DNA from 3 places in the Streptomyces gobiensis genome. Region 1 is predicted to be linked to each of the others. Evidence: predicted binding sites of a transcription regulator. Region 1 holds the regulator's gene; each other region holds the start of a gene.

Region 1 (10,168 bases):
GGAGATCGCCGAGCGGGTGCGGGCGGTGGCCCCGCGGGCCTGGGTCATCAACTTCACCAATCCGGCGGGCATGGTGACCGAGGCGATGTCGGCGGTGCTGGGTGAGCGGGTGATCGGCATCTGCGACTCCCCGGTGGGCCTGGTGCGCCGTGCGGCCCGCGCGGCGGGCGCCGACCCGGATGCCGTCGGCTACGACTACACCGGGCTCAACCATCTGGGCTGGCTGCGCTCCCTGACGCTCGACGGCCGCGATCTGCTGCCCGGGCTGCTGGCCGACCCGGGGGCGCTGGCCTCCTTTGAGGAGGGCAGGCTCTTCGGTGCTCAGTGGCTGCAGGCGCTGGGGTCACTGCCCAACGAGTATCTGCACTACTACTACTTCCGCCGGGAAACGCTGCATACGGTCCGGGCGGCCGCCGAGACCCGGGGTGAGTTCCTGATGCGGCAGCAGGACGCGTTCTTCCAGGAGGCCGCTAAGGATCCATCGGCGGCGTATGAGCTGTGGGAGCGCACCCGGCTGGAGCGCGAGGAAACGTATATGGCCGACAGCCGGGCGGCCACCGGCGGCTGGTCCCGGGACAGCTGTGATCTGGACGGCGGTGGCTATGAGCAGGTGGCGCTCGCCCTCATGCGGGCGATCTCCCGCGACGAGCGGACGAGGCTGATCCTCAATGTGCCGAACGAGGGCACGGTCCCGCAGCTGCCGGATGACGCCATCATCGAAACGGTCTGCGAGGTCGGCGCCGAGGGCGCCCGGCCGCTGCCCTGCGCCCCGCTGGGGGAGGCGGAGCTGGGTCTGATGCTCCAGCTCAAAGCCGTGGAGCGGGCGACGGTCGAGGCCGCTGCCACCGGCTCATGGCAGGCGGCGCTGCGCGCCCTGGCGCTGCATCCGCTGGTCGACTCCCCGGCGGTGGCGGACCGGATTCTGGAGCGGGCGGCCTGGGCGGGGACGCCCGCTGACGAGCTGGCGGCGGCACAGCGGCGGCACTGGCAGGAGACCTACCGCGCCCACCCGGAGATGTACGGCACCGAGCCCTCCGGGCCCGCCACCTACGCTGCGGACGTCTTTCAGGCGGCGGGTGCGCGCGAGGTGCTGGAGCTGGGCGCCGGGCACGGCCGCGACGCGCTGTATCTCGCCCGGCGCGGATTCTCCGTACAGGCCGCGGACTTCAGCGCGGACGGCCTGGCACAGCTGCGGGAGCGTGCCGAGCGGTCGGGCGTCGGGGAGCGGGTGACCACCCTGGTCCACGATGTACGGACCCCGCTGCCGCTGGACGACCACAGCGTGGACGCCGTCTTCGCGCACATGCTGCTCTGCATGGCGCTGTCCACGGCGGAGATCCACGCCGCGGTGGCCGAGATCGGCCGTGTGCTGCGCCCCGGCGGCACCTTCGTCTATACGGTCCGCCACACCGGCGATGCCCACTACGGCTCGGGCACCGCGCATGGCGATGACATCTATGAGCACGGTGGTTTCGCCGTGCACTTCTTCGACCGCGCCCTCGTCGACTCCCTGGCACGGGGCTGGCGGCTCGATGAGGTGCACGCCTTCGAGGAGGGTGAACTGCCCCGGCGGCTGTGGCGCGTTACCCAGACGCTGCCCGCTTGGGCACCGGGACCCGCAGCAGGTCCCGGGCGACGGTGAGCTCACCCTCGAAGCCCGCCGCGCGGGCCTGCGCCGCGAAGACCTCAGCGGCCTCGGGTGCGCTGTACCGCTGGGAGAAGTGGGTGAGGACGAGGTGGCGGACCCCGGATACGGCGGCGATCCGGCCCGCTTGTCCCGCGGTCAGGTGGCCGTACTCCTTGGCGAGGCCGGCATCCTCGTCCAGGAAGGTGGCCTCGATGACGAGCATGTCGCAGCCGTCCGCCAGTTCATAGGCTCCATCGCACAGACGGGTGTCCATGACGAAGGCGAAGCGCTGGCCGGGGCGGTGCTCACTCACCTCGGTGAGCGGAACGCCGCGCAGCTCGCCCGCCCGCTGGAGGCGGCCGATGTCCGGCCCCGTGATGCCATGGGCGGCGAGCCGGTCGGGCAACATCCGGCGGCCGTCGGGCTCAACGAGCCGGTAGCCATAGGACTCCACCGGATGGGAGAGCTTACGGGCGGTCAGGGTGAAGGCGGGTGTGGTGGCCAGGGCTCCGGAGGAACGGACCGGCTCCTCGTGGAGCTGCACCGTCTCGCGGTACGCGGTGGCGTAGCGCAGCCGGTCGAAGAAGCGCTGGCCGCTGGCCGGGAAGTGGGCGGTGACCAGGTGTGGCACCCGGTCGAGGTTTATGCGCTGGATGACCCCGGCCAGGCCCAGTGAGTGGTCGCCGTGGAAGTGGGTGACGCACAGCCGGGTGAGATCGTGCGCGGCCACCCCGGCGCGCACCATCTGACGCTGCGTACCCTCGCCGGGGTCGAAGAGGATGCCCTCGCTGTCCCAGCGCAGGAAATAGCCGTTGTGGTTGCGGTGCCGGGTCGGGACCTGACTGGCGGTGCCGAGAACGACCAGTTCGCGAACTGACAAGGAATTATCCGGGAGGCCATTCCAGGCCACGTCCGGCGAGGACGTGGGCGTGTGCGTGGAAGACGGTCTGGCCCGCGCCAGAACCGGTGTTGAACACGACGCGGTACGACTCCGCCTTGTCCTGCGCGGCGACCTCGCCCGCCTCCCGGAGCACATCCGCGGTGATCCCCGGCTCGGCGATGGCCAGGGTGGCGGCGTTGGCGTAGTGCACCCTGGGGATCACCAGAACATGGGTGGGTGCCTGTGGGTTGATGTCCCGGAAGGCGACGGTCGTCTCCGTCTCCCGGATGATGGTCGCCGGGACCTCGCCCGCGACGATCTTGCAGAACAGGCAGTCGGCCTGCGGTTCTCCAGCCATGGAGCGGATGCTACCGGTCATGCTCCTACTTCTGCTGCGGTGACGGCTCGCAGGGGCACTCGGTGCGGGATCGGCGGTGACGGTCACCGTCTCGGTCACCGTTTCCCTGCCCGTGGGGGCGGGTGGTTCGGGCGGCGTCGGCGGTGCGGGTGGCGTGCTGGTGGGGCGCGCGCCGCAGTTACCCAGGGCGTTCGCCTGGAAAACGGTCTCACCGGCGACCTTGGCGGTCAGATCGCCACGTACGCAGCGGCCGCCGGTCTCCTCCGTCACCTGCCCGTTGATGGTGATCTTCTTACGGTCCTCGGTCTCACCCAGGCAGTCCACCGTGGCGACGCCGCGCACGCTGGGAGAGGCATCCCCGGTGGCCCGCTCGCCCACGGTCGAGGTGCAGTTCAGCCACTTGACCTTGACGCCCTCACGCTCCAGCGCCCGGGTCCCGGCCTGGTCGGTGGCGACGGCCACCGCGAAGGCGCTCAGGCCACTGTCGGCCGCCGGTTCGCACGCCGCGACCCCGACGACCAGCACTCCGGCCGCGCCCATGGCGCCGATGAGGCGTAACGCCCTCATACCGCCAGCGTCCCACCGCCCCCCACCTGGCGGAACACCGATATTCAGCCACCCTCGCCCACCGACCGGGCCGTGACGCGGCTCAACTCCAGCGGCCGGTACGGCCCAGCAGCAAGGCCACCGCGGCCGTGCCCGCGGTGGAGGTGCGCAGCACGCTCGGGCCCAGCCGGTACGGCTTCGCGCCCGCCTCCGCGAAGGCGGCCAGCTCCTCCGGGGAGACACCGCCCTCCGGCCCGATGACCAGAACGATCTCACCGTCCGTGGGAAGCTCGGCGGTGGCCAGCGGCTCGCTCCCCTCCTCATGCAGCACGGCCGCGAAGTCGGCGCCGGAGAGCAGCGGCGTCAACTGCCGGGTGGTGGCGGGCTCTTCGACGATCGGGAAGCGCAGCCGACGGGACTGCTTGCCCGCCTCCCGTGCGGTGGCACGCCACTTGGCCAGCGACTTCTGCCCACGCTCACCCTTCCACTGGGTGACGCAACGGGAGGCCGTCCACGGCACGACGGCATCCACACCGGTCTCGGTCATGGTCTCCACGGCCAGCTCGCCCCGGTCCCCCTTGGGCAGCGCCTGGACCACGGTGATGCGCGGCTGCGGCTCGGCCTCGGTACGGACCTCGGTGACCGCGACCTCCAGCCGGTCCTTGCCCTCGGCCGCCAGCACGGTGCCGTACGCCCCGGTGCCCGCACCGTCCGTGAGCACGATCTCCTCACCGGCCCGCAGCCGCCGTACCGAGACAGCGTGCCGCCCCTCTGGTCCATCGAGCAGCACCGTGCCGACGGCCAGCCGGTCCGTCTCGGCAAGGAAGACCGGCGCCGTCATCCCGCTCCCCGGTTGGTCAGCCCGCCACGGGCCATCTCCAGCTCGGCGGCCAGCAGCTCGACCAGCTGCCCGGCCGGCAGCGAGCGGGCCATCCGGTGGCCCTGCCCCGCCCACAGCGCCATGCCCTGCGGATCCCCGGCCCTGGCGGCCGCCTTGCGCAGCCCCGCCGTGAGGTGGTGCACCTGCGGATAGGCGGCGGGCGCGTACGGCCCGTGCTCCCGCATGAAACGGTTCACCAGCCCGCGCGCGGGCCGCCCGGAGAACGCCCGGGTCAGCTCGGTGCGGGTGAACAGCGGATTGGTCATGGCCTCCTTGTGCAGGGTGTGCGCCCCGGACTCCGGGCAGACCAGAAAGGCGGTGCCGAGCTGGGCGGCGGTGGCGCCCGCAGCGAGCGTGGCGGCGATCTGGCCGCCACGCATCAGCCCGCCCGCAGCGATGATCGGGAGCTGGACGGCCTCGCTGATCTGCGTAATCAGCGAGAGCAGCCCGACCCCGGCGCCGAACCCGTCGGACTGCGCAGTGTCCCGGTGCGTGCCCTGGTGGCCACCTGCCTCAATGCCCTGCACACAGATGGCGTCGGCGCCGGACCACTGGGCGGTCTGTGCCTCGGCGACCGAGGTGACGGTGACCACCGTCACCGTGCCGACCTTGGTGAAGTTCTCCAGGACCCGGCGGGACGGGCAGCCGAAGGTGAAGGAGACCACCGGCACCGGGTCGTCGTAGAGAATCGCGAGCTTGCCCTCGTAGGCGTCGTCCGTGCCCTGGTCGGGGTCGCCGAGCTCGGTCTCGTACCAGGCGGCCTCGCCCGAGAGCTGTTCCCGGTAGACCTCGACCGCGGCCGAGGTGTCGCTGCCGGGGCCGGTGGACGGCTGCGGCATAAAGACGTTCACCCCGAAGGGGCGATCGGTCAGCCGTCGCAGCTGTTTCATCTCCTCGTACATCGCCTCCGGGGTTTTGTACCCAGCGGCGAGAAAGCCGAGGCCTCCGGCCCCGTTCACGGCGGCGACCAGCTCCGGGCAGGAAGCGCCACCGGCCATGGGGGCCTGCACGATGGGGTGCTCGGACAGAGCGGAGAGCGTCGTCAGGGCGGAGGACATGGCTACATCCTGGCACGGTGCGGTATGACCGCTACGGGTGGGCCGGAGCCGTCCGCTCCGCGCGGGGATTCTCCCCGTCCCGCCCCTTCCCGGCTCTACCGATATGCGGCTCCGCCGCGTGGCGGGGCGCCGCCCGGCTGCGGGGGTGCCGTGGGTGGGTTTCCCCAATTCCCGCCCCTTCCCGGAACCGGGGCTTCGCCCCGGACCCCGGGGTTGGCCCGGTGCGGGCCGGTGGCCGGTGTTGTGCCCACCCTCCCCCATAGCCTTAAGGGCATGGGGGGACCCCCATCGCCCCTCGGGCGGCCCGAGTGCCCACAACACCTGGGGGTCTGGGGGCGGCAGCCCCCGGTTTCGGGAAGGGGCGGGGTTGGGGAAAACCCCCTCCGCCCGCATCCTCCGTCAGCGGCCGTTGAAGGCGTCCTTCAGGCGGGAGAACAAGCCCTGCTGGCCCGGCTGAAACTGGCCCAATGGCCGCTCCTCGCCCCGCAGCTTCGCAAGCCTCCGCAGCAGTTCCTCCTGCTCCGGCTCCAGCTTGCTGGGCGTCTGCACCTCGACATGAACGATCAAGTCACCCCGGCCGCCACCACGCAGATGAGTGACGCCGCGCCCGTGCAAGGGGATTGACTGGCCGGACTGAGTACCGGGCCGGATGTCGACCTCCTCCACACCGTCCAGCGTCTCCAGCGGGCACTTCGTGCCCAGCGCAGCCGCCGTCATGGGGATGGTGACCGTACAGTGCAGATCGTCGCCACGGCGCTGGAAGACCGAGTGCGGGTTCTCATGGATCTCGACATAGAGGTCACCAGCCGGGCCACCGCCGGGCCCGACCTCACCCTCACCGGCCAGCTGGATCCGCGTTCCGTTGTCCACACCGGCCGGGATCTTCACCGTCAAGGTGCGCCGCGAGCGGATCCGCCCGTCACCCGCGCACTCGGGGCACGGGGTCGGCACGACCGTGCCGAAGCCCTGGCACTGCGGACACGGCCGCGAGGTCATGACCTGGCCCAGGAAGGACCGGGTGACCTGCGAGACCTCACCGCGCCCACGGCACATGTCGCACGTCTGTGCCGAGGTGCCGGGCGCCGCGCCCTCACCGCTGCAGGAGGTGCACACCGTCGCGGTGTCGACCTGGATCTCCTTGGTCGTACCGAAGGCCGCCTCGTCCAGATCGATATCGAGCCGGATCATGGCGTCCTGGCCCCGCCGGGTGCGCGAACGCGGCCCGCGCTGTGCGGCGGTGCCGAAGAAAGCGTCCATGATGTCGGAGAAGTTGCCGAAGCCGCCCGCTCCGAAGCCAGCGCCGGCCGCGCCGCCCGCCGGGTCCCCGCCCAGGTCGTAGACCTGCTTCTTCTGCGGGTCGGAAAGCACCTCGTAAGCGGTGTTGATCTCCTTGAACCGCTCCTGGGTCTTCGGATCCGGGTTCACATCCGGGTGCAGCTCACGGGCCAGCCGACGGAATGCCTTCTTGATCTCGTCCTGCGAGGCATCGCGCTGTACGCCGAGGACCGCGTAGTAGTCCGTCGCCACTTACGACTCCGCGAGAATCTGTCCGACGTAACGTGCCACTGCGCGTACCGCTCCCATCGTTCCGGGGTAGTCCATGCGGGTCGGTCCGACCACGCCGAGTTTGGCGACTGCCTCGTCGCCGGAACCGTAACCGACCGAGACCACCGAGGTGGAATTCAGACCCTCGTGAGCATTCTCATGCCCGATACGTACGGTCATGCCCGAGTCCTTGGCCTCCCCGAGCAGTTTGAGCAGGACGACCTGCTCCTCCAGCGCCTCCAGCACAGGCCGGATGGTCAGCGGGAAGTCATGACCGAAACGAGTGAGATTGGCGGTGCCGCCGATCATCAGCCGCTCCTCGGTCTCCTCAACCAGGGTCTCCAGCAGGGTCGCCAGCACCGCCGAGACCGTCCCCCGGTCCTCCAGGTCGAAGGAGTCCGGAAGGTCCTGCACCAGCTGCGGCACCTCGGTGAAGCGCTGGCCCACGGTGCAGCTGTTGAGCCTGGCCCGCAGATCCGCCACGGTGGTCTCACCGATGGGCGCCGGGCAGTCGACCATACGCTGCTCGACCCGTCCGGTATCCGTGATCAGCACCAGCATCAGCCGCGCGGGCGCCAGTGACAGCAGCTCCACATGCCGCACCGTCGAGCGGGTCAGCGAGGGGTACTGCACCACGGCGACCTGCCGGGTGAGCTGCGCCAGCAGCCGCACCGTGCGTCCCACGACATCGTCGAGGTCGACGGCTCCGTCGAGGAAGTTCTGAATGGCCCGGCGCTCCGGAGAGGACAGTGGCTTGACACCCGCCAGCTTGTCCACGAAGAGCCGGTAGCCCTTGTCGGTGGGGATACGGCCGGCACTCGTATGCGGCTGAGCGATGAACCCCTCGTCCTCCAGGGCGGCCATGTCATTGCGCACGGTCGCCGGGGAGACCTGGAGATTGTGCCGCTCGGTCAGGGCCTTGGAGCCGACCGGCTCCTCGGTGCCCACATAGTCCTGGACGATGGCGCGCAACACCTCGAGTCTGCGTTCACTGAGCATTCCGCGCACCTCCGTCCGGCCGTGGTCTGACGATCATCCACTTTGGCACTCCTCTGATCCGAGTGCCAGCTCCCTGAGCCAGTGTACGGCCGGGTGCCGCAGCCAGGGCAAGGGCGGCCGGACCGACGGTACCGCGCACGGTCCGGCTCTCAGTGAGCGCGCCCTTGGTGGTGGCGCTAGCGTCGCCGTATGAAGCCCACTTGGGAAGAGCTCGCGCCGGGAGTCGTACGACGCCGGATGCCGGGCTGGGACGAGACGATCGGGGCGGTCGCCGGTTCTGCGGGGGTGCTCGTCGTCGACACCGGCGCCACTCTGCGTGACGGCGCGGAGACCCGGCGGCAGCTCGTTGAACTCTTCGGGCTGCCGGTCACACATGTGGCGCTGACCCATCCGCACTTCGACCATGTCCTGGGCACGGCCGCCTTCGCCGGGGTGGAGGTCTACGGCGCGGTCGGCACGGCACTCCTGCTCTCCGGTCACCGCGCCGTGGAGGAGCTCCGTGAGGACGCCATCCGGCATGGTGTCGACCCCGACGCGGCGGCTGAGGCCGTGGATGTCCTGGTCGCCCCGCACCACCAGGTGTCCGGGGAGCTGACGCTGGCGCTGGGTGAGCGCCAGATACTGCTCGCCAATGTCGGCCCCGGGCATACCTGCCATGACCTGGCCGTTCTCGTACCGGGCGAGCCGGAGGTCGTCTTCTGCGGCGACCTCGTCGAGGAGTCCGGCGACCCCCAGGCCGGTCCGGACGCCCAGCCCGGCCAGTGGCCCGCCGCGCTGGACCGGCTGCTGGCGCTGGGCGGCGAGGACGCGACGTATGTGCCGGGGCACGGAGCTGTGGTCGACGCGGCCTTCGTACGCGCCCAACGGGACCTGCTGGCAGGGCGCTTCGCTCATCCGTAGGACAATGGCGTCCATGCGAAGCAGGCGGTACAGCTCGGATCTCACGCCCCCATGGCAGCGGAGCAAGCCGGTGCCGGAGGTCCCGGCGGAGCCGGATCTGGTGGTGGAGGAGGTCACCACCGGCTTCTGCGGGGCGGTGATCCGCTGCGAGAAGACAGCCCAGGGCCCGACCGTGACGCTGGAGGACCGCTTCGGCAAGCACCGGGTCTTCCCCATGGAGCCACGGGGCTTTCTGCTAGAGGGCAAGGTCGTCACGCTGATCCGGCCCCGGCCCGCCACTGCCACCACACCCACCGGACCTGCCCCACCACGGCGCACCGCCTCCGGCTCCCTCGCCGTGCCCGGCGCCCGGGCCCGGGTGGCCCGGGCGGGGCGTATCTATGTCGAGGGCCGCCATGACGCGGAGCTGGTGGAGAAGGTGTGGGGCGACGATCTGCGGATCGAGGGCGTGGTCGTGGAGTATCTGGCGGGCATCGACGACCTCCCGGCCATCGTCAAGGACTTCTCGCCCACCCCCGAGGCCCGCCTCGGCGTCCTGGTGGACCATCTGGTGCCGGGCTCAAAGGAGTCCCGTATCGCCGCAGCGGTGACCGATGAGAACGTCCTCATCGTCGGCCACCCCTACATCGATATCTGGGAGGCGGTGAAGCCGGCGTCCGTCGGCATCGGCGCCTGGCCCCGGGTGCCACACGGCCAGGACTGGAAGACCGGGGTCTGCCGCGCGCTGGGCTGGCCCGGGAACACGGGAGCCGCCTGGCAGCGCATCCTGAGCGCCGTCACCTCATACCGCGACCTTCAGCCCGATCTCCTCGGTCCGGTGGAGCGGCTGATCGACCATGTGACGGTGGGCGGCCCCACCGGGGGCAGCTAGTCCACCAGATCCCGGACGACCGCGTCGGCCAGGAGCCGCCCTCTCAGGGTCAGCGCGGCCCGGCCGCTGTCGTACGCGTCGGGCCGCAGGAGACCGTCCCCCAGCGCCCGCCGCGCGGCCGCCGCCCCAGCGGGGGCGAGGAGATCCAGCGGGCATCCCTCCACCAGCCGCAGCTCAAGGAGGACCCGCTCAATGCGACGGTCCTGTGCCGTGAGGACTTCCCGCCCCGCCCCCGGCGACCGCCCTTCCGCGAGGGCCTGCGCGTACGCACCCGGATGCTTGACGTTCCACCACCGCACCCCACCGACATGGCTGTGCGCTCCGGGGCCCGCGCCCCACCAGTCCGCACCGGTCCAGTACAGCTCATTGTGCCGACAGCGGCCTCGGTCGGTCGTCGCCCAGTTGGACACCTCGTACCAGCCGAAGCCCGCGGCCGACAGCGCCTCCTCGGCGATGAGATAGCGATCGGCGTGCACATCATCATCGGTCATCGGCACCTCACCA
Region 2 (10,168 bases), 2.2 Mb from region 1:
GCTTCTCCACGACCAGCGTCTCGGTCGTGAGGAGCAGCGAGGCGATGGACGCGGCGTTCTCCAGTGCGGAGCGGGTGACCTTGACCGGGTCGATGACGCCGGCCTTCACCAGGTCGCCGTACTCACCGGTGGCGGCGTTGAAGCCCTCGCCGTTGCCGAGCTCGGCGACCTTCGAGGTGATGACGTAGCCCTCGAGACCGGCGTTCTCGGCGATCCAGCGCAGTGGCTCGACGACCGCACGGCGGACGACGGCGACACCGGTGGCCTCGTCGTCGGCCTTGCCGAGGCCGCCCTCAAGCACCTTCGCGGCGTGCACGAGCGCGGAGCCACCACCGGAGACGATGCCCTCCTCGACCGCGGCGCGGGTCGCGGAGATGGCGTCCTCCAGACGGTGCTTCTTCTCCTTGAGCTCAACCTCGGTCGCGGCGCCGACCCGGATGACACACACGCCACCGGCCAGCTTGGCCAGGCGCTCCTGGAGCTTCTCGCGGTCCCAGTCGGAGTCCGTGGCCTCGATCTCGCCCTTGATCTGAGCGATGCGGCCCTGCACATCCTCGGCCTTGCCAGCACCGTCGACGACGGTGGTGTCGTCCTTGGTGACGGTGACGCGGCGGGCGGTGCCCAGCACATCCAGACCGGCCTGGTCCAGCTTGAGGCCGACCTCCTCGGCGATGACGGTGGCGCCGGTCAGGGTCGCCATGTCGCCGAGCATTGCCTTGCGGCGGTCGCCGAAGCCGGGGGCCTTCACCGCGACCGCGTTGAAGGTGCCGCGGATCTTGTTGACGACCAGGGTGGACAGCGCCTCACCCTCGACATCCTCGGCGATGATCAGCAGCGGCTTGGAGGAGCCCGCCTGCATGATCTTCTCCAGCAGCGGCAGCAGGTCCTGGATGGAGCTGATCTTGCCCTGGTGGATCAGGATGTACGGGTCGTCGAGGACGGCCTCCATACGCTCCTGGTCGCTCACCATGTACGGCGACAGGTAGCCCTTGTCGAAGGCCATGCCCTCGGTGAAGTCGAGCTCCAGACCGAAGGTCTGGGACTCCTCGACGGTGATGACACCGTCCTTGCCGACCTTGTCCATCGCCTCGGCGATCAGCTCGCCGACCTGCTTGTCCTGGGCGGACAGCGCGGCGACCGCGGCGATGTCCTCCTTGGAGTCGATCGGCCGGGCGGTGGCCAGCAGCTCGTCCGAGACGGCCTTGACCGCGGCGTCGATGCCCTTCTTCAGAGCGGCCGGAGAGGCACCGGCGGCGACGTTGCGCAGGCCCTCGCGGACCAGCGCCTGGGCCAGCACGGTGGCGGTGGTGGTGCCGTCACCAGCGATGTCGTTGGTCTTGGTGGCCACCTCCTTCACCAGCTGGGTACCAAGGTTCTCGTACGGGTCCTCGGCCTCGACCTCGCGGGCGATGGTGACACCGTCGTTGGTGATGGTCGGAGCGCCGAACTTCTTGTCGATGACGACGTTGCGGCCCTTGGGGCCGATGGTCACCTTCACGGTGTCGGCGAGCTTGTTGACGCCACGCTCGAGGGCGCGACGGGCGTCCTCGTCGAACTTCAGGATCTTCGCCATGGGTGCGTATCCCTATTCCTTCTCAAATGAACCGCGCCCTGGCCCCGGCTGTCTTAGACACGGGAACCAGGGCGCGGATCAGAAAACTTCGGTGACTTACTTCTCGACGATGGCGAGCACGTCGCGAGCCGAGAGGACGAGGTACTCCTCGCCGTGGTACTTCACCTCGGTGCCGCCGTACTTGCTGTACAGCACGATGTCGCCGACCTTGACGTCGAGCGGAAGACGGTTGCCGTCCTCGAAGCGGCCCGGGCCAACGGCAAGGACAGTCCCCTCCTGGGGCTTCTCCTTGGCAGTGTCCGGAATGACCAGGCCTGAGGCCGTGGTCTGCTCAGCGTCGAGCGGCTGGACCACAATGCGGTCCTCGAGCGGCTTGATGGCAACCTTGGAGCTGGCGGTCGTCACGATCCGACCTCCCCCTTCGGAGATCTCACGGGGTCTTATGTCTGGGGTGGCGACCTGGTAGATCCGTCGTCGCGGGTGCCGGATCTGCCCGTCGCATATCTGGCACTCCCTGGTGGAGAGTGCTAGCCATGAGACTATGCCGCGCTTAGCACTCGGTCAAGCCGAGTGCCAAAACCGGCGGGGTGCCCTGCTGCGGGGTGGTCCGGAGCGTCGGGGCTGGGGTGGGTGGTGGGTTGCGTAGAGGGGTGAGCGCAGCCCCGGCCCCCGAGGCGTTGTGGGCACTCGGGCCTCCCCCAGGAGGTGCCCCCACCTGCCCGGCTGTGCCGGTGTGCGGCTCCGCCGCGCGGCGGGGCTTCGCCCCCGGCGGCGGGGCTGCCGTGGGTGGGTGTTCCCCGTATCCCGCCCCTTCCCGGCTGTGCCGATATGCGGCTCCGCCGCGTGGCGGGGCTTCGCCCGGCTGCGGGGCTGCCGTGGGTGGGGCTCCCCGAATCCCGCCCCTTCCCGGAAACCGGGGCTTCGCCCCGGGGCCCCGGGGTTTACCGGTGCGGTCCGGGTGGCCGGGTGTTGTGCCCACCCGTTCCGCCCTGGGGGCACCTCCCTGGGGGCACCTCCCAGACGAAGTCTGGGGGAGTTAGCTGGGGGAGGAACGACTGCCCACAACACGGGTGGGGGTCTGGGGGCGGCAGCCCCCAGTTTCGGGAAGGGGCGGGTATTGGGGAGACCCACCCCGGGCACCCGCGCCGCCGCACGCTCAGATGTAGTCCTCCAGTCGCGCGAGCGCGAAACCCTGGTCGGTGACCGTGCGCAGCGTGCGGCGGACCATATCGGTCATAGTGCCGCCCCAGTGCTCCGGCCCACGGAAGTGGGTCAGGATGATGTCGCCCGGGTGAAGCCTGCGGTCGGCGCGGCTCCAGTCAAAGCGCTTGGCCCAGGCCTCTTCCGCCCAGAGCGGGACAGCGCGGATACCGCAGGAGGCCGCCGCGCGCAGGGTGTCGCGGTTGTACACGCCGTACGGCGGGCGGAAGAGCCCCGGGGTCCTGCCGATCTCCTTGGCCAGGACCTCCTGCTGCCCGCAGATCTCACGCCGCTGCTGCTCATAGGAGAGCTTGTTCATCTCCCGGTGATGGAGGGTGTGATTGTTGATCGCGACGCCGTCGCGACTCATCTCACGGAAGTACGCGTAGTTGTCGTTCGCCACATAGTCGGCGAGGAAGGCGCTGTACGGCACATCCAGCTCACGCAGCATCCGCAGCAACTCGGGGTCCTTCTCGTGCCCGTCGTCGATGGTGAGGAAGACGACCTTGTCATCGGTCGGTACCCGGGTGATGACGGGCGGCAGCCCCCGTTCCGAGATATGCCCCGGGTCGCTACGGAGCTCGGGCTTCCGCTCCGGCGGCGCGGGCGGCCGCAGCGGGGTCTTACGCACCTTCCAGCGCTTGACGGCGGCGATCCGGCGCGCCTCAGCGCGACGCAGCCGGTCCGCGTACGCACCGAGCGACGCTGCCGCAAGCTGGGCCTGCATACGGCGTGGGGCGCCCAGGGCGAGGTCCGGGCCCGCGGCTGGCCCACCGGGTCCGGCCAGCAGGTGCCGGCCATGTTCGGCGAAGGGCGGCCCGGAGGCCGACAGCGGCTCGTCGAGGCCGGACAGGTCCGGATCCCCGGGATGCGACGGCCCGCTGCCGGCCGCGCAGGATACGGCCAGCAGGGCGGCCAGTGAAGCGCCGCCGGTCCGCCGCACATTGCGCCATGCATAAGACCGCTTTCTCCCCATTTGATGTTTTTGTACGACTTGTGTGATGAGCGACATAGTGCCGGATCTTGCCAGTCAGCCCCCTGCCACGCAGGCGGCCTCCGGCGCCCGGGCGACACCGGAGGGGGAAAATGGCCCGTGTGGCTGAACCTGAATCCGCTGACCGACCAACCGACACCGCAACCGGCACCGCAGCCGATGCCGTAGCCGCTTTCGAGGCCCTGCGGACCGAGGAGGGGCAACGGCTGCTGAAGGCGCTGCGGGACTACGACCCCGCGCAGGAGCTGGCCATCGCCACCCGGCTACGCCGCGAGCACCCGGCCCAACTGGTGTCGGCCGCGCTTGGGCAAGCGCGGCTGCGGCAGCGGGCGGTGGCGAAGTTCGGTGCCGAGGACGCGGCGCGGATGTACTTCACATCGAACGGTGTTGAGCAAGCCACCCGAACGAGTGTGGCCGAGTACCGTGCCGCGCGATTCACCACACGGGGGGTGCGGCGGCTGGCCGACCTGTGCTGTGGCATCGGCGGCGACGCGATCGCGCTGGCCCGGGCCGGGGTGACGGTGCTGGCCGTGGACCGTGATCCGCTCACCTGCGCGGTCGTACGGGCCAACGCGGCGGTGCTGGGGCTGGCGGACCGTATCGAGGTGCGCTGCGCGGAGGTCGGCGACGTCGATATCTCCGGCTACGACGCCGTCTTCATCGACCCGGCCCGGCGCGGCGGCCGTGGCCGGATCTTCGACCCGGAGGCGTACTCACCGCCGCTGTCCTGGGCCGTCGAGGTCGCCGGGCGGATGTCGCACGCCGCGCTGAAGATCGCTCCCGGGGTGCCGCACGAGGCGATCCCCGAGGAGGCCGAGGCGGAGTGGATCTCGGTCGGCGGGGAGGTGAAGGAGGCCGTGCTGTGGTTCGGCGGCCAGCCGGGGGTGCGCGCCACGCTGCTGCCCGGCTGCGCGTCCCTGATCGGCACCGGGCTCCCCGACCCTGAGCCCGGGCCGGTGGGGCGCTATCTGTACGAGCCAGACGGGGCCGTGATCCGTGCGCATCTGGTCGCCGAGGTGGCCGGGCAGATCAGCGGGCGGCTGATCGACCCGACGATCGCCTATGTGACGGCCGATGAGCTGCGCCCGACGCGGTATGCGAGCGCGTACGAGATCACCGATGTGCTGCCCTTCAACCTCAAGCGGCTCAAGGCGCTGCTGCGGGAGCGGGAGGTCGGGGTGCTGACCGTGAAGAAGCGCGGGTCGGCGGTTGAGCCGGAGGAGCTGCGCAGGAAGGTCAAGCCGCGGGGGCCGAACGCCGCCACGGTCTTCCTCACCCGCGTCGCCGGGGCGCCGAGCATGCTGATCGGGCGGCCCGCGTAGTGGGCCGGGCCCACCAGCGAGCCAGGGCGATCCCCTGTTCGGACCACGCCGGTGGCCGCGATGCCGAAATGGCCGTCTGCTGGATCTAGCGCCCGCGACGGTCGCGGACGCACCGGAGGGCGCCCCTATTTCCATACAGCCGGGGCAGCCTTACCGGCCTTATCGGCCTCATCGGCCTACATCAGATGGGAGATATCCATGCCGCACCGCGAAGGTGACCACGTGGAGTACCGGGACAAGCAGAACAAGACGCAGGCGGGCCTGATCCAGGAGGCCCAAAGCAGCGGGCAGCAGATGCGCTACGTCGTGGAGAACGACAGGACCCAGAAGCAGGAGCGGGTCACCGAAGAGCAGATCCAGCGGAAGCTGGAGGACTGACGTCCTCCGCTACGCGCCTTGAGATGAACTGGCCGGGCCCTGTTGTCGACTGGGTCCGGCCAGCCGTACTCGCTAAACCTTCTCGAAGCGCCAGCGGTGGACCGGGCGGTGCAGCAAGTCGGGGGGCGGGTCGGGGATTTCGGGGAGGTCAGCATCGTTGGAGGCATGCCACAGCGTGACGACCAGTACCCGGTCATCGGGACCGGTGAAGGTCTCACGCCGGATCGGGGCCGGGACGAGGTGCTGCGTCCTGGTCCACTCCAGCAGCTCATGTCCGCGCCCCTCGACGGCGCGGGCCTCCCACATCAGGGCAGCGGTCATGGGTAGAGGTTCTTTCGGCTGAGTTCGTGTACATGGTCATGATCGTGGTCATGTGCGGGGCCCGGCACATGAGGGTCCGTCACCGGCAGCGAGGAGTCGGCGGGCAGGTCCCAGGCGGAGGCCGCCCGCCCCCGGGCGACCATCTCGGCGCCCAGCGCGGCGACCATCGCGCCATTGTCGGTGCACAGCTTGGGACGCGGCACGCGCAGCGTGATACCCGCGTCGGCGCAGCGCTCCCCGGCCATGGCGCGCAGCCGGGAGTTGGCGGCCACACCGCCGCCGATCATCAGATGGTCGACGCCCTCGTCCTTGCAGGCACGGATCGCCTTGCGGGTGAGCACATCGGTGACCGCTTCCTGGAAGGAGGCGGAGACATCCGCTACCGGGACGTCCTCGCCCGCACTGCGCTTCGCCTCGATCCAGCGGGCGACGGCGGTCTTCAGACCCGAGAAGGAGAAGTCATACGGGGCATCGCGCGGGCCGGTGAGGCCACGGGGGAAGTTGATCGCCGTGGGGTCCCCGTCACGGGCGTAGCGGTCAATGACCGGGCCGCCGGGGAAGCCGAGGTGGAGGATGCGGGCGACCTTGTCGAACGCCTCCCCCGCGGCGTCGTCGATGGTGGCGCCGAGCGGACGCACATCGGCGGTGATGTCGGGCGCGAGGAGAAGGGAGGAGTGGCCGCCGCTCACCAGCAGGGCCATGGTGGGCTCGGGGAGAGCGCCGTGTTCCAGCTGGTCGACGCAGATATGCGAGGCGAGGTGGTTGACCCCGTAGAGCGGCTTGCCGAGCGCGTAGGCGTAGGCCTTGGCGGCGGAGACGCCGACGAGCAGGGCGCCCGCGAGGCCGGGCCCGGCGGTGACCGCGATGCCGTCCAGATCGGCGGCGGTGATCCCGGCCTCCTTCAGGGCCCGCTGGATGGTGGGGACCATCGCCTCCAGATGGGCACGGCTGGCGATCTCGGGGACGACGCCGCCGAAGCGCGCATGGTCATCCACGCTGGAGGCGACCGCGTCGGCGAGGAGCGTATGGCCGCGGACGATGCCGACACCCGTCTCATCGCAGGAGGTCTCGATACCGAGGACAAGTGGCTCGTCAGCCATGGATGGTCGTTCCTTGATCGGTCTCTGATGAGGATGTGTGTACGCGGCGCATCACCAGGGCGTCGACGTTGCCGGGCTGGTAATAGCCCCGGCGGAAGCCGATCGGTTCAAAGCCGAAGCGCTCGTAGAGACGCTGGGCACGCATATTGTCAACGCGGACCTCGAGAAGCACCTGGCTGCACTCGAACGCGGTGGCCGCGCCGAGCAGCTCGGTAAGGAGCCGAGCGCCGAGCCCGGTGCCCTGGTGGTCGGGGGCGGTGGCGATGGTCTGGATATCGCCGGTGCCGTCAATGGCGGCGAGGCCTCCATATCCCACAATACGGCCACTTTCCGCTACGGCGACAAGGTAGCGGCGAGAGGCATGCGGACCCCGGGCGTGTGCGAGCTCGGACCAGAACATCCCGGGCGACCAGGCGTCCTCCGGAAAGAGCTGCTGTTCCAGGGCCAGCACCGGCTCAATGTCCCACCAGCGCATCTCACGCAGGTTCACTTCGGCCGCTGCGGCCGCTTCGGTCACTGGGGTCACAGGGGTCACTGGAGTCACCGGGGTCACTTGGGGGTGACCACCTTGTAGTTGGCGGGCACCTGGGCGTCCGGGCGGCGGAGATAGAGCGGCAGCGGGGGCAGGAAACCCTCTTCGTCGGCTGCGGCCAGCTTCTCAGCGGCGAGCGCCGCCAGCGCCGCCGCCGACTGGTGCTCGGGGAGGTCGGTGCGTACGCCGGTGAAGGTGTCGGCGTAGAGCACGGCCCCGGCGCCGACGGCCGGCACACCCGCCACCCGCTCGGCGATATCGGCTGGGCGGTCGACAGCGGGATCGCTCGTACGGGTACGGGCGTCCGCGTACCGCGCCCAGTAGACCTCCTTACGGCGGGCGTCGGTGGCGACCAGGAACGGCTCGTCCAGCCCGGCCGCGTAGGCGATGCCGTCGAGGGTGCACAGCCCGTGCACGGGGATCTCCAGGGCGGCCCCAAAGCTGGTCGCCGTGGCCAGGCCGACCCGCAGCCCGGTGTACGGGCCGGGGCCGACCCCGACGACGATGCCGGTGACGGCGCCCAGCGCGCACCCGGCCTCGGCCAGAGTGCGGTCGACGGCCGGGAGCAACAGCTCGCCGTGGCGGCGGGCGTCGAACTGATCGGAAGAGGCGAGCACCCGGTCACCGTCGTGCAGGGCGACGGTGACAGCGGGGGTCGCGGTGTCTAGAGCGAGCAACAGCACGGGGCAAGCCTACGGCGCGGCCAGCGGTGCGGCCGCTGACCGTATCCGGCTGCTACGGTCGCTCATACGACCGTCAGCAGTACGAGAGGTGACCCACGGTGGCACGGAGCAGCGCTGGGGCATTCGTGGCCGGACTGACCGCGGTGGCACTGGGCGTGGTCGGAGTGCTGGCCTACCAGGCGTCGGCCGCTCAGGACCGGGCCGCTGAGGCGACGACGAAGAAGAAGCCCAGCGCCCCCGCCTCCTCCCCCGCACCGGGCGCTTCCGGCAAACCCCCGAAGTCAGCGACCGCGCTCCCGGCCGGCTCGGGCACCGGGCAGCGCGTCGTCTACGCCCTGGCGGCGCAGCGGGTGTGGCTGGTCGACGACGTCAACGGCAAGGCGAAGGTGATCCGGACGTACAAGGTCACGCCCAGCACGGTGAGCCCGCTGCCCGGCACGTACACGGTGACCTCACGCTCCGCGCACATCACCGGATCGGACGGGGTGCCGGTCGAGAACGTCGTGCGGTTCACCCAGGTCGGTGAGACGGTCATCGGCTTCAGCGCGGCGCTGGACGGCAAGAAGCCGAAGCTGGATCCGGCGAAGCAGACCGGTGGCATCCGGGAGAGCCGCGAGGACGGCGAGGCGCTGTGGCAGTTCGCCACGATCAACACCAAGGTCGTCGTAGTCCCCTGAGACTTCGGCCTCAGGCCGCGTCCGGCTCCTCTTCCGAGGGGTCCGCGGACCCCTCGCCCCGCGCCGGGAGGGAGGGCGGCTCGGGCGGCCGCGATACGGCGTCCGCGGCGGCGCAGGATGCCAGCAGCTCGCCGAACGAGCGCTGCTCGGGCTCCTGGTCCGGCATGGGTCCCTCCTCAGGCCGTCGAGTTAGGCGTACCTAACCGCCTCTCTGGCCCCATAGGACCACGGCGTAGACCCGCCACGCAACATTTTACCGACAGCATGTCGGCATTCAGATGAGCGCGGACAGCTCCGCACCGCTCCACCGGGCGCCTACCCCGGTGACCGTGACGGTCCGTACGTCGGCCAGCTCATCCCCATGCCGCGGGCCTGCGCCCATCGCCCGCTCGATGACCACATGGAGCCGGTCCTCGGACAGCTCCTCGACCTTCCCCTCGCCCCACTCCACGGTCACCACCGACTCGGGCAGCGACACATCGAGGTCCAGGTCCTCCATCTCGTCCAGGCCGCCGCCCAGCCGGTAGGCGTCCACGTGCACCAGTGGGGGGCCGTCGATGAGGGAGGGGTGGACCCGGGCGATCACGAAGGTCGGCGAGGTCACCGCGCCCCGCACCCCCAGCCCCTCCCCCAGCCCCCGGGCCAGGGTGGTCTTGCCCGCGCCCAGCTCCCCGGTGAGCAGCACCAGGTCTCCGGCGCGCAGCAGCTTGGCCAGTCTGCGCCCCAGCTCCTGCATCTGCTCAGGCGTACTCACCGTAATCTGGGTCTGCATGATTCCGATGCTAAGGCCCCGGGACCCCTCCCGGCCCACAGCAGCGACTGAGCGCCACCGCCAAGAGGGAATCCCCTAACCCAACCCCTTCCCGAAACCGGGGGCTCCGCCCCCACCCTGTTGTGGGCACTCGCAGCCCCGCGAGGGGCTGTGGGTGGGCACAACACCGGCCACCGGCCCGCGCACCCGCCCAACCCCGGGGCCCCGGGGCGCAAGCCCCGGTTACGGGAAGGGGCGGGAATTGGGGAACCCACCCACAGCACCCCCGCAGCCGGGCACCGTAGGTAGGGGCGCCGGGGGCGGAGCCCCGGTGGGGTCACCCGGAGGGGGTGGTGGCTCGGGTCAGCAGGTCGTGGAGGCGATCGTTCAGCACCCCCGGCCGCTCCAGCATCAGCAAATGCCCCGTCTCCGGAACAATTTCGAGCTTCGCCTCCGGCAGCACAGCGGCAATGGCCTCGCTGTGGCCATACGGCGTGAGCTGGTCCCTGTCACCGGCGATAACCAGCGCGGCGCACCCACCGAAGGCGGCCAGCGCCTCGGTCTTCTCATGACCGTGAAAGGCCGGATAGAACTCCGCGACCACATCGATCGGCGTGGACTCAAGCATCCGCTCGGC
Region 3 (10,168 bases), 950 kb from region 1:
GCTGACCCTGACCGCCGATGACACGGTCGTCGGCGTCTCGGCCTCCGGCCGCACCCCCTATGCCATCGGCGCCGTGGAACACGCCCGCACGCTGGGCGCCCTCACCATCGGCCTGTCCTGCAACGCCGGTTCGGCACTCGGCGCCGCCGCCGAGCACGGCATCGAGGTCGTGGTGGGCCCCGAGCTGATCACCGGCTCCACCCGGCTCAAGGCGGGCACCGCCCAGAAGCTCGTCCTGAACATGCTCTCCACCATCACCATGATCCGCCTGGGCAAGACCTACGGAAACCTGATGGTCGACGTCCGAGCCTCCAACGAGAAGCTACGGGCCCGCTCCCACCGCATCGTCGCCCTGGCGACAGGCGCGAGTGACAGCGAGATCGAGGCGGCCCTGACCGCCACCAACGGCGAGGTCAAGAACGCCATCCTCACCCTCCTCACCCAAGTCGACGCCCCCACCGCCGCCCAGCTGCTGGACGATTCCCACGGCCACCTCCGCGCCGCCCTCCGGTCCGCCCAGAAGACCCCGTAAACCACCCCGTCAGCCAGCCGGTCAGCCGGTCAGTGGCTTCCCGCTCAGCGCCAGCGTGGCTTCGCCCACCGTGAAGACCTCGCCGCCGACGGGCACACCGGCTCCGCGCCAGGAGAAGGGGACCCCACGGGCCACATCCAGGTCCGGGCTGTCCATGAGCTGGAAGTGCACATGCGGTTCGGTCGAGTTGCCGGAGTTTCCACAGCGGCCCAGGAGTTGGCCCGCGCGCACCCGGTCGCCCTCGCGGACGGCCAGCGAGCCCCGCTGGACATGGGCGTACGCGGCGTAGGTGCCGTCGCCCAGGTCAAGGATGACGCGGTTGCCGAAGACCCGGCCCGGGCCGCCCATCTGCCGGAACAGCGCCTCGACGAGGAAGAGGTAGAGCAGGGCGGGAAATGAGTTGCGGCTGAGGTGGTCGCGCTGGCTGTCAACGGCACGCACGACGGTGGCGTCGGCGACGGCCAGGAGCGGGGCGCCGAAGGCCGGGAAGTCACGGTTGCGGCGGGCGATGGGCCACCAGCCGAAGCCGGGCCGGGTCTGTCCTTCCGGCTCCGCCACGATGTCGATGGCGTACGCCTGGCCGCAGCCATGGGTGCCGTGGCTGGGGACCTTGTCGGCCGGGCTGTTGAGCGCGGACCAGCGGCCGGTGACCGGTGGGGCGACCTCGACGGGCTGCGGGGCACCGGGCTCACCGGCAGCGGGCGCCGTGGGCTGCTGGCTCGCTACGGCCCCGAGGGCGATCGCCAGCCCCAAGGGGACCCAGCCCCACCAGTAGGGGACATCGACGTAGAAGCCTGCCGCGAAGAGGGCGAAGAACGCCGCCCAGCAGCAGTAGGAAAGGGCCTTGAAGACATTGCCCCGGCGCGGGACACCGGGTGCGGTGGGCGCCCAGTTCCCCACCGCCGTCAGGGCCATCGCCAGCCCGAGCGGAATCAAGGTCCACAACCAGGAGAGGTCGAAGAAGAACTTCGCCACGAGCTGTGCGAAGAACACCACCAAGCCCCAGCGGGCCACGACCATGGACATTTTGCGCATGGACTCCCCCAGTAATCGCGCGTGGTACGTATTAGGGCTTTCGTGTTCAGGGCCGGGACGCGGCCAGGACCACCAGCAGCGGCACCACCCGTGCCGCAGGGACCTCGTAACGGCCCCGCCCCGCGGTGTGCAGCCAGCCCGCGGAGGTCAGTTGACGCAGATGGTGGTAGATCTGCCCGGTCGTACCGAGCCCTTCAAGCGCGGTCAGCTCGGCAACGGTGCGGCGGCCGCCAAGGATCTCGTGGAGCAGACGCATCCGTACGGAGTGCCCCAGCGCCGCGAAGGACTCCGCGGCATCCGACCAGTCCGCGTCGAGCAGCGCGTCGGTGGGCAGGCCGTACTGCCACTCGTACCGCTCATCCGTCGGCAACCGGACCGCCCCGGTGAACAGCACACCGCCGTCGACGGCCCCCGTCTCGGCAAGCTTCGCCTTCAGGCCCTCCAGCGCCCAGAAGTCCGCGTCCACCGGGTAAGCAGTGCGGCCTCCGTCGCGGTCCGCCCCCTCGAGCGACGCCATGCGGCGCTCCAACTCCGCGACACGCTCCTCAAGCTCCATGTCTCAAATTTACGTAATTACGTACTTCACGCAAGTGGTTTCGGGGGAATGAGCGTCTCGCCATGGGATCAGCGCCGAAGGCGGCACCCCTCCGTCAGGGGTGCCGCCCTCGGCGCTCATGAGCCGGTCGGTCGCCGACCGGTCAGTGGGCTGCGGACGTGGCCGGAGTCTTCTCCGGCGACGGCTCCGTGCCGGTCGGCTCCCAGCACTCGATTTCGCCCTTCAGGCCCGGGACGCGGTCCCGGGTGAAGACCGGGTCGAGACCGGCCCGGCGCTGGGCCACATAGTCGTCCAGCAGCTTGAAGGCGATCACCGAGAGCGGCAGGATCGCCAGCAGGTTGACCAGGACCATCGCGCCCATCGTGATGTCGGCGAGGTTCCAGACGATGCTCACCGAGCCCATCGCACCGAGGACGGCGCAGGCCAGGACGGCAGCGCGGTATCCGGTCATCACCGACTTGCTCTTGGTGATGAACTCGATGTTGGACTCGCCGTAGTAGTAGTTACCGATCATGGAGCTGAAGGCGACCATAAAGACCACCAGCGTCAGCACATGACCGGCCCAGCCGCCCAGGGTGTGGTTGAACGCCGACTGAGTGACATCCGCGCCACCGCGCTCCGCGAGCGAGGGGTTGGCGCTGAGGATGACGAAGGCGGTCATGGTGCAGATGATCAGCGTGTCGAAGTAGACGCCGACGGTCTGTACGAGGCCCTGCTTGACCGGGTGGGTGGTCTCGGCGGCGGCGGAGGCGTTGGGGGCCGAGCCCATACCGGCCTCGTTGGAGAACATGCCGCGCCGTACGCCCTGCAGGATCGCGGTGCCGATGGCGCCGCCCGCGACCTCGCGGAGACCGAAGGCGCCGCCGATGATGTCGCCGAGCATCCGGGGGATCTCGGTGACGTTGAGGACCACCACGATCAGGCCGAGCAGCAGATAGATGGTGGCCATCACCGGGATCAGCGTGGTGGTGACCTTGGCGATCCGCTTGACGCCGAAGAACACGGCCAGCGCGAGCATGATGGCCAGCGCGAGGCCGAGGACCGGAGTGAACCAGTCGGCGTCCGCGCTGCCGCCCAGCGAGCCCTTGGCGGTCACCGTGATGGTGTTGGACTGCACGGCGGTGAGGACGAGCCCGAAGGTGAGGGTGATCAGGACGGCGAAGAGGACGCCGAGCCAGCGCTTTCCGAGGGCGCGCTCCATGTAGTAGGCGGGACCGCCCCGGTAGGTGCCCTTCTCCTTGCCGCGTGCCTTGTAGAGCTGGGCGAGCACCGACTCCACGAACGCGGAGGCGCCGCCGACGATCGCCATGACCCACATCCAGAAGACCGCGCCCGCGCCGCCGAGGGTGATGGCGGCAGCCACACCCGCGATATTGCCGGTACCGATACGGGCGGCGGCGGAGATGGTGAAGGCGCCGAAGGGGCTGACGCCGTCCTTCGGCTTGTCCTTGAAGACCCGGAACATATCCGGGATGAGCCGCAGCTGCACCGCCTTGGAGCGGAAAGTGAAATAGAGACCCGCGACAACGACCAGCGGAATCAGCAGATACGTCCAAAAATGATCGTTGATTTCAACGATCATGGAGTCCAGCGTGTTCATGCGTGTAGTACGTCCCGTCCTTGTGAGTCGGGTTGTGCTCGGCTCAGACGGCGCTTGTACGGGTCTCGTACGGGTACTGCGGTCGGCCGCGGAAGAAGGTCTCCCGTTAAAGCTCCCCGGAGGTTAACCAGGGTCCTTTGGCGCTGAATAGACACAAAGGCCGTGCTGAATCTCACACCGCGAGACGACTGAACACGCCGATGCGCGGCACCTTCACTCAGGGTCAGCGTGACTCGGTGGGGTCTTGTCCAGACCCGGGTCCCGGGGCGCGAAGCCCCGAAGCCGGGCAGCGCAAAGGGCGGCACCTCCGGAGAGGTGCCGCCCTCAGTCGCGCGGTGCGGGGGCTTCTGACCCAGGAGGGTCAGAAGTCCATGCCGCCGCCCATACCGGCAGCAGCGGCGTCCGCACCGGCAGCCGCCTTCTCCGGCTTGTCGGCGATGACAGCCTCGGTGGTGAGGAAGAGCGCCGCGATCGACGCGGCGTTCTGCAGCGCCGACCGGGTCACCTTCGCCGGGTCGATGATGCCCTCGGCGATCATGTCGACGTATTCACCGGTCGCGGCGTTCAGACCGTGCCCCGGAGTCACGTTGCGGACCTTCTCCACCACAACGCCGCCCTCAAGACCGGCGTTGACCGCGATCTGCTTGAGCGGAGCCTCCAGCGCCAGCTTCACCGCGGCCGCGCCGGTGGCCTCGTCGCCCTCGAGCTCGAGCTTCTCGAAGACCGAAGCGGCCTGCAGCAGGGCCACGCCGCCACCGGCGACGATGCCCTCCTCGACAGCGGCCTTGGCGTTACGCACCGCGTCCTCGATGCGGTGCTTGCGCTCCTTGAGCTCCACCTCGGTCGCGGCACCGGCCTTGATGACGGCGACGCCGCCGGCCAGCTTCGCGAGGCGCTCCTGGAGCTTCTCGCGGTCGTAGTCCGAGTCGGAGCTCTCAATCTCGGCACGGATCTGGTTGACCCGGCCATGGACCTGCTCGCTGTCGCCGGCGCCGTCCACGATGGTGGTCTCGTCCTTGGTGATGACGACCTTGCGGGCGCGGCCAAGGAGCTCCAGACCGGCGTTCTCCAGCTTGAGGCCGACCTCCTCGGAGATGACCTGACCACCGGTGAGGATGGCGATGTCACCGAGCATGGCCTTGCGGCGGTCACCGAAGCCCGGAGCCTTGACGGCGACGGACTTGAAGGTGCCGCGGATCTTGTTGACGACGAGCGTGGACAGCGCCTCGCCCTCGACGTCCTCGGCGATGATCAGCAGCGGCTTGCCCGACTGCATGACCTTCTCCAGCAGCGGAAGGAGGTCCTTCACGTTGCTGATCTTGGAGTTGACGATCAGGATGTACGGGTCGTCAAAAACGGCCTCCATACGCTCCATGTCGGTGGCGAAGTAGGCCGAGATGTAACCCTTGTCGAAGCGCATGCCCTCGGTGAGCTCAAGCTCAAGACCGAAGGTCTGCGACTCCTCGACGGTGATGACACCTTCCTTGCCGACCTTGTCCATCGCCTCGGCGATGAGCTCGCCGATCTGGGTGTCAGCGGCGGAGATGGAGGCGGTGGAAGCGATCTGCTCCTTGGTCTCCACATCCTTGGCCTGCTCCAGCAGGGCGGCGGAGACGGCCTCGGTGGCCCTCTCGATACCGCGCTTGAGGGCCATCGGGTTGGCACCGGCGGCGACGTTGCGAAGGCCCTCACGGACCAGCGCCTGCGCCAGGACGGTCGCGGTCGTCGTGCCGTCACCGGCGACGTCGTCCGTCTTCTTCGCGACCTCCTTGACCAGCTCGGCGCCGATCTTCTCGTATGCGTCCTCGAGCTCGATCTCCTTGGCGATGGAAACACCATCGTTGGTGATCGTGGGGGCGCCCCACTTCTTCTCAAGGACGACGTTACGGCCCTTGGGGCCGAGGGTGACCTTTACGGCGTCGGCGAGCTGGTTCATCCCGCGCTCGAGGCCGCGCCGCGCCTCCTCGTCGAACGCGATGATTTTGGCCATGTGAAGTGGTCCTCCCAGACGGGTGGGTTTCTCCGGACCGCGCTGGCGCCCGCGACGGACGGTCTGCGAGCCTGGTGGTTCCTTCCCACCCGGCCTGCGGACCTCACCGAACCGGTCCTTCTTTGTCACTCTCACTCGGAGAGTGCTAACGCAATGATTAGCACTCGACCCACCCGAGTGCAAGCGGCTCCCGGACACCCGCACGTCCCGCGCACGCCGAAGGGCCCGTGCCCCCGACGGGGAGCACGGGCCCTTTCAGACGATGTGGCGTGGTCGTCGCTTCAGGCAGTCACGCGGACCATGTCCGCCTGCGGCCCCTTCTGACCCTGCGAGATCTCGAATTCGACTCGCTGCCCCTCCTCAAGGGTGCGGTACCCGTCCATCTGGATCGCGCTGTAGTGGACGAACACGTCCGCACCACCGTCGACCGCGATGAAGCCGTACCCCTTCTCCGCGTTGAACCACTTGACGGTGCCCTGAGCCATTCCTAACTCCCCTATTACTGGCCCTTGCACGAGACCGCACTCCGCGGACCCGGGTCAGACCTCACCCCACTCACCAGGAGTTGGGGTGTGCGCCGGAACGCGTCGACCGCCGCTGAATGTATCTGGACGGACGCCCTGTGCAACAGGTCAATCGGACGAGAATTCTGAGTACGGCCGACCGGCGATACCGGTTCAAATGCCGGAAAAGCGGGGCAAGTCGGGCCGGGCATAGCGGATCAACACGACAAATCGTTCAGCAATTTCTGGCACAAGTTGTCGTGTTCTCATATGCGTTCGGCACATCACGCCGGGAGGGGGGTGGGCTAACTGTACCGCTTTCCGGAACGTGAAATTGCCCCCTGACCGCGCAAGCGGAGGGGGCAATTCCGGAAATATTGTGCTGTATGGACGGTTAGCAGCCACCCGCCACGGCCGGAATGATCGAGACGCCCGCGCCGTCCGGCGTCGGGGTCTCCAGACCCTGCTCGAAGCGCACGTCGTCGTCGTTGACGTAGACGTTCACAAAGCGGCGCAGCTTACCCGTGTCGTCCAGCACCCGCGCGGCGATGCCCTGGTGGTTCTTCTCCAGGTCCGCGATCACCTCGGCAAGGGTCGCGCCCTCGGCCGGGACCTCGGCCTTGCCGTCGGTGTAGGTACGCAGAATGGTCGGGATACGGACGGTAACGCTCATGGCTTCACCTTCTGTGAGAACAGGTCAGGGGGCGGAGGGGCGAAGAGGCGGAGGGCAGGAGGAGGCGGGAGAGGACGGGAGAGGGCGGGAGAGGGCGGGACAGTCAGCCGAGTCCAGCTTCGCGGAACGCGTCCAGGCTCGGGCGGATCACCGCCGAGGGGCGCGTCGTGGGCGCCACCGCGTCCAGGGTCTTCAGACCATCGCCGGTGTTCAGTACGACAGTGGTCAGGGCCGGGTCCAGCACACCGCTCTCGATCAGCTTCCTGGTGACACCGACGGTCACCCCGCCCGCGGTCTCCGCGAAGATCCCCTCGGTACGGGCGAGCAGCTTGATCGCGTCCACAACCTGCTCATCGTTGACGTCCTCGACCGCGCCCCCCGTGCGACGCGCGATGTCCAGGACATAGGGGCCATCCGCCGGGTTCCCGATGGCCAGCGACTTGGCGATGGTGTCCGGCCGCACCGGCCGTACGACATCGTGGCCGTCCTTGAAGGCCCGGGAGACCGGGGAGCAGCCCTCCGCCTGAGCGCCGAAGATCTTGTACGGCTTGTCCTCGACCAGCCCCAGCGCGATGAGCTCCTTCAGCCCCTTGTCGATCTTTGTGAGCTGGGAACCGGAGGCGATCGGGATCACGATCTGGTCCGGCAGCCGCCACCCCAGCTGCTCGCAGATCTCATACGCGAGGGTCTTGGAGCCCTCCGCGTAATAAGGGCGCAGATTGACATTGACGAAGCCCCAACCCTCGCCGATCGGATCGCCGATCAGCTCGCTGCAGAAGCGGTTGACGTCGTCATACGTCCCCTCGATGCCGACCAGATCGCCGCCGTAGACCGCGGCCATGACGACCTTGCCCTGCTCCAGGTCGTGCGGGATGAAGACGCAGGACCGCAGTCCGGCCCGGGCGGCCGCGGCGCCCACTGCACCCGCCAGATTGCCGGTCGACGAACACGAGAGCGTGGTGAAGCCGAAGGCACGGGCCGCCTCAACGGCGATGGCCACGACACGGTCCTTGAAGGAGTGCGTCGGGTTGCCGGAGTCGTCCTTGATGTGCAGCGAGCCGGTGATACCCAGCTCGCGGGCGAGATTGTCGGCCTTGACCAGCTTGGTCAGCCCGGGGTTGAGATTCGGCTTACTCGCCACATCCTCCGGAACGGGCAGCAGCGGCGCATAGCGCCAGATGCTGTTGGGTCCCGATTCGATCCGCTTACGCAGTCCCGCAGGATCACCGCTCGGTAGCTCGTATGCAATCTCCAGCGGGCCAAAACAGGCCACACAGGCAAAACTGGGGCCTAGCGGAGTGCGCTCCCCACACTCCCTGCAGGACAGCGCGACGGCCGGTCCCAGAGAAATATCGGTGCTGTTTGAAACTGTTTGCACAGCCATGGAGGCGAGGCCCTTTCTCCTCATCTTCCCCGTGACGGCTTTCGCCATGGGCCGGAATTGGCACCTTCCCCACGGCGGCCCCGCCCCGGAAATGACCGGAAGTACGAGCGCACGCAGGATGGTTGCCGGGGCTTCAACGGGCCGTTCCCTCTGCCCCTCTGGATGAGCGCTATGGCGCCAACCGGCGCGTTTGTCGACGTGAGACCCCGACATGCGGTGGTCATACGCGTTGTCCAAGACTGTAACCGACGTCCGGCAGGGTTGAGACAGTCGTCCGAACCGCGAGACAGGAGACAGGTACGTGCTGGATGAGGTCGGGTCCTGGCTGCGGCGGCGCTCCTGGACCGCCGCTGACCGGCCACTGCCCACACTGCTCGCCGCGAAGCGGGCGGCGGGCTCCTTCGGCAGTGTGAGCGTCGTACTGCCCGCCCTGAACGAGGAGGCGACGGTCGGCGGGATCATCGCCACGATCCGCGCCGAGCTGATGTCGGAGGCCATGCCGCTCGTCGATGAGCTGCTGGTCCTCGACTCCGGCTGCACGGACCGTACGGCCGAGGTCGCGGCGGCGGCCGGAGCGAAGGTGGTGCACCGCGACGAGGTACTGCCCCGGCTTCCCGCGCTGCCCGGCAAGGGCGAGGTGCTGTGGCGGTCGCTGCTCGTCACCAGCGGCGAGATTGTGTGCTTCATCGACGCGGACCTGCGCGACTTCGACGCGCGGTTTGTATCGGGCGTTGTCGGGCCGCTGCTGACCGACCCGGGGATTCAGCTGGTCAAGGCGATGTACGACCGCCCCCTGGGCGACAGCCCGGGGGGCGGCGGCCGGGTGACCGAGCTGGTGGCCCGGCCGCTGCTGAACCTGCACTGGCCCCGGCTGGCGGGCTTCGTCCAGCCGCTGGGCGGTGAGTACGCGGCCCGGCGCTCCCTGCTGGAACGGCTCCCCTTCCCTGTGGGCTACGGGGTTGAGCTGGGGCTGCTCATCGATGCGCTCGACTGCGTCGGGCTGGACGCGCTGGCCCAGGTGGACGTCGGCGTCCGACTCCATCGGCACCAGGACGGGCAGGCGCTGGGGCGGATGGCGGCGGCGATATACCGCACGGCGCAGCTCCGGCTGTCCGGGGCGCCGCTGACCCGGGCCGAACTTACGCAGTTCGACCGCGCCCCCTCCGGGGGCTTCGCGCCCCGTACGTACCCGGTTGACGCCGAGGAGCGCCCGGCGATGTGCGCGCTGCCGGAGTACGCGTCCCGCGCGGCCTAGCAGGCGGCTGCCCGGCCGTACGTGCTGGGTGCGGCGCCGTGGTGGGTCGGGGGTGGTCCGGGGTGGGCCGTTCCGGACCCATGATTTACGGCCCGACGCGCGGCAGCGTTGGGCCGACCGGTTAAGCCCCTGTCGGCCCACAAATCACGGGCAAGCGTCCGGAACAACCCACCCCTCCCCACCCCCTCACGCAGTTGTGGGCCTCGCGCCGCCCGTGTGTTGTGGGCACTCGGCCCACACCAGTGTTGTGGGCACTCACGCCGTCGAGTGTTGTGGGCACTCGGGCCGCCCGAGGGGCGATGGGGGTCCCCCCATGCCCTTAAGGCTATGGGGGAGGGTGGGCACAACACCGGCCACCGGAGCCGCACCCGGCCACCCCGGGGCCCGGGGCAAAGCCCCGGTTACGGGAAGGGGCGGGAATTGGGGAAACCCGCCCACGGCACCCCCACAACCGGGCGCAAGCCCCGCCACGCGGCGGAGCCGCATATCGGCACAGCCGGGAAGGTGGGGGCACCTCCCTGGGGCACCTCCCAGACGGAGTCTGGGGGAGGTAGCTGGGGGAGGGATACGGGGACACCCACCCACGGCACCCCGCAACCGGGGTGGAACCCCGCCGCGCGGCGGAGCCGCAGCCGGGAAG

Evidence for each region. The regulator HrcA, encoded in region 1, represses chaperone genes, less so after heat shock. The targets are predictions, from matches to a motif close to TTNGCACTCNGNNNNNCNGAGTGCNAA.
Region 2: the regulator HrcA is predicted to act here: its motif matches at 2,124-2,150, upstream of groES (co-chaperone GroES).
Region 3: the regulator HrcA is predicted to act here: its motif matches at 5,871-5,897, upstream of groL (chaperonin GroEL).

The regions. Positions count from the first base shown of each region.
Region 1 covers NZ_CP086120.1:1,339,630-1,349,797, forward strand. The annotation lists partial or broken gene test1122_RS06280 (6-phospho-beta-glucosidase) at 1-937, shown strand, start outside; gene test1122_RS06285 (class I SAM-dependent methyltransferase) at 1,016-1,642, shown strand; gene test1122_RS06290 (ribonuclease Z) at 1,584-2,507, opposite strand; gene test1122_RS06295 (histidine triad nucleotide-binding protein) at 2,512-2,865, opposite strand; gene test1122_RS06300 (16S rRNA (uracil(1498)-N(3))-methyltransferase) at 3,515-4,252, opposite strand; gene test1122_RS06305 (nitronate monooxygenase) at 4,249-5,349, opposite strand; gene dnaJ (molecular chaperone DnaJ) at 5,749-6,876, opposite strand; gene hrcA (heat-inducible transcriptional repressor HrcA) at 6,877-7,893, opposite strand; gene test1122_RS06320 (MBL fold metallo-hydrolase) at 8,083-8,793, shown strand; gene test1122_RS06325 (DUF3097 domain-containing protein) at 8,807-9,664, shown strand; gene hemW (radical SAM family heme chaperone HemW) at 9,661-10,168, opposite strand, start outside.
Region 2 covers NZ_CP086120.1:3,503,829-3,513,996, reverse strand. The annotation lists gene groL (chaperonin GroEL) at 1-1,573, opposite strand, end outside; gene groES (co-chaperone GroES) at 1,670-1,978, opposite strand; gene test1122_RS16510 (polysaccharide deacetylase family protein) at 2,730-3,749, opposite strand; gene test1122_RS16505 (class I SAM-dependent methyltransferase) at 3,950-5,089, shown strand; gene test1122_RS16500 (hypothetical protein) at 5,288-5,467, shown strand; gene test1122_RS16495 (hypothetical protein) at 5,540-5,788, opposite strand; gene tsaD (tRNA (adenosine(37)-N6)-threonylcarbamoyltransferase complex transferase subunit TsaD) at 5,785-6,888, opposite strand; gene rimI (ribosomal protein S18-alanine N-acetyltransferase) at 6,881-7,363, opposite strand; gene tsaB (tRNA (adenosine(37)-N6)-threonylcarbamoyltransferase complex dimerization subunit type 1 TsaB) at 7,438-8,103, opposite strand; gene test1122_RS16475 (hypothetical protein) at 8,202-8,780, shown strand; gene test1122_RS16470 (hypothetical protein) at 8,791-8,946, opposite strand; gene tsaE (tRNA (adenosine(37)-N6)-threonylcarbamoyltransferase complex ATPase subunit type 1 TsaE) at 9,055-9,552, opposite strand; gene test1122_RS16460 (alpha/beta fold hydrolase) at 9,869-10,168, opposite strand, start outside.
Region 3 covers NZ_CP086120.1:2,284,810-2,294,977, forward strand. The annotation lists gene murQ (N-acetylmuramic acid 6-phosphate etherase) at 1-532, shown strand, start outside; gene test1122_RS10425 (M23 family metallopeptidase) at 554-1,567, opposite strand; gene test1122_RS10430 (ArsR/SmtB family transcription factor) at 1,614-2,123, opposite strand; gene test1122_RS10435 (alanine/glycine:cation symporter family protein) at 2,266-3,705, opposite strand; gene groL (chaperonin GroEL) at 4,085-5,713, opposite strand; gene test1122_RS10445 (cold-shock protein) at 5,995-6,198, opposite strand; gene test1122_RS10450 (MoaD/ThiS family protein) at 6,611-6,889, opposite strand; gene thrC (threonine synthase) at 6,993-8,273, opposite strand; SAM riboswitch class I at 8,291-8,442, opposite strand; gene test1122_RS10460 (glucosyl-3-phosphoglycerate synthase) at 8,575-9,528, shown strand.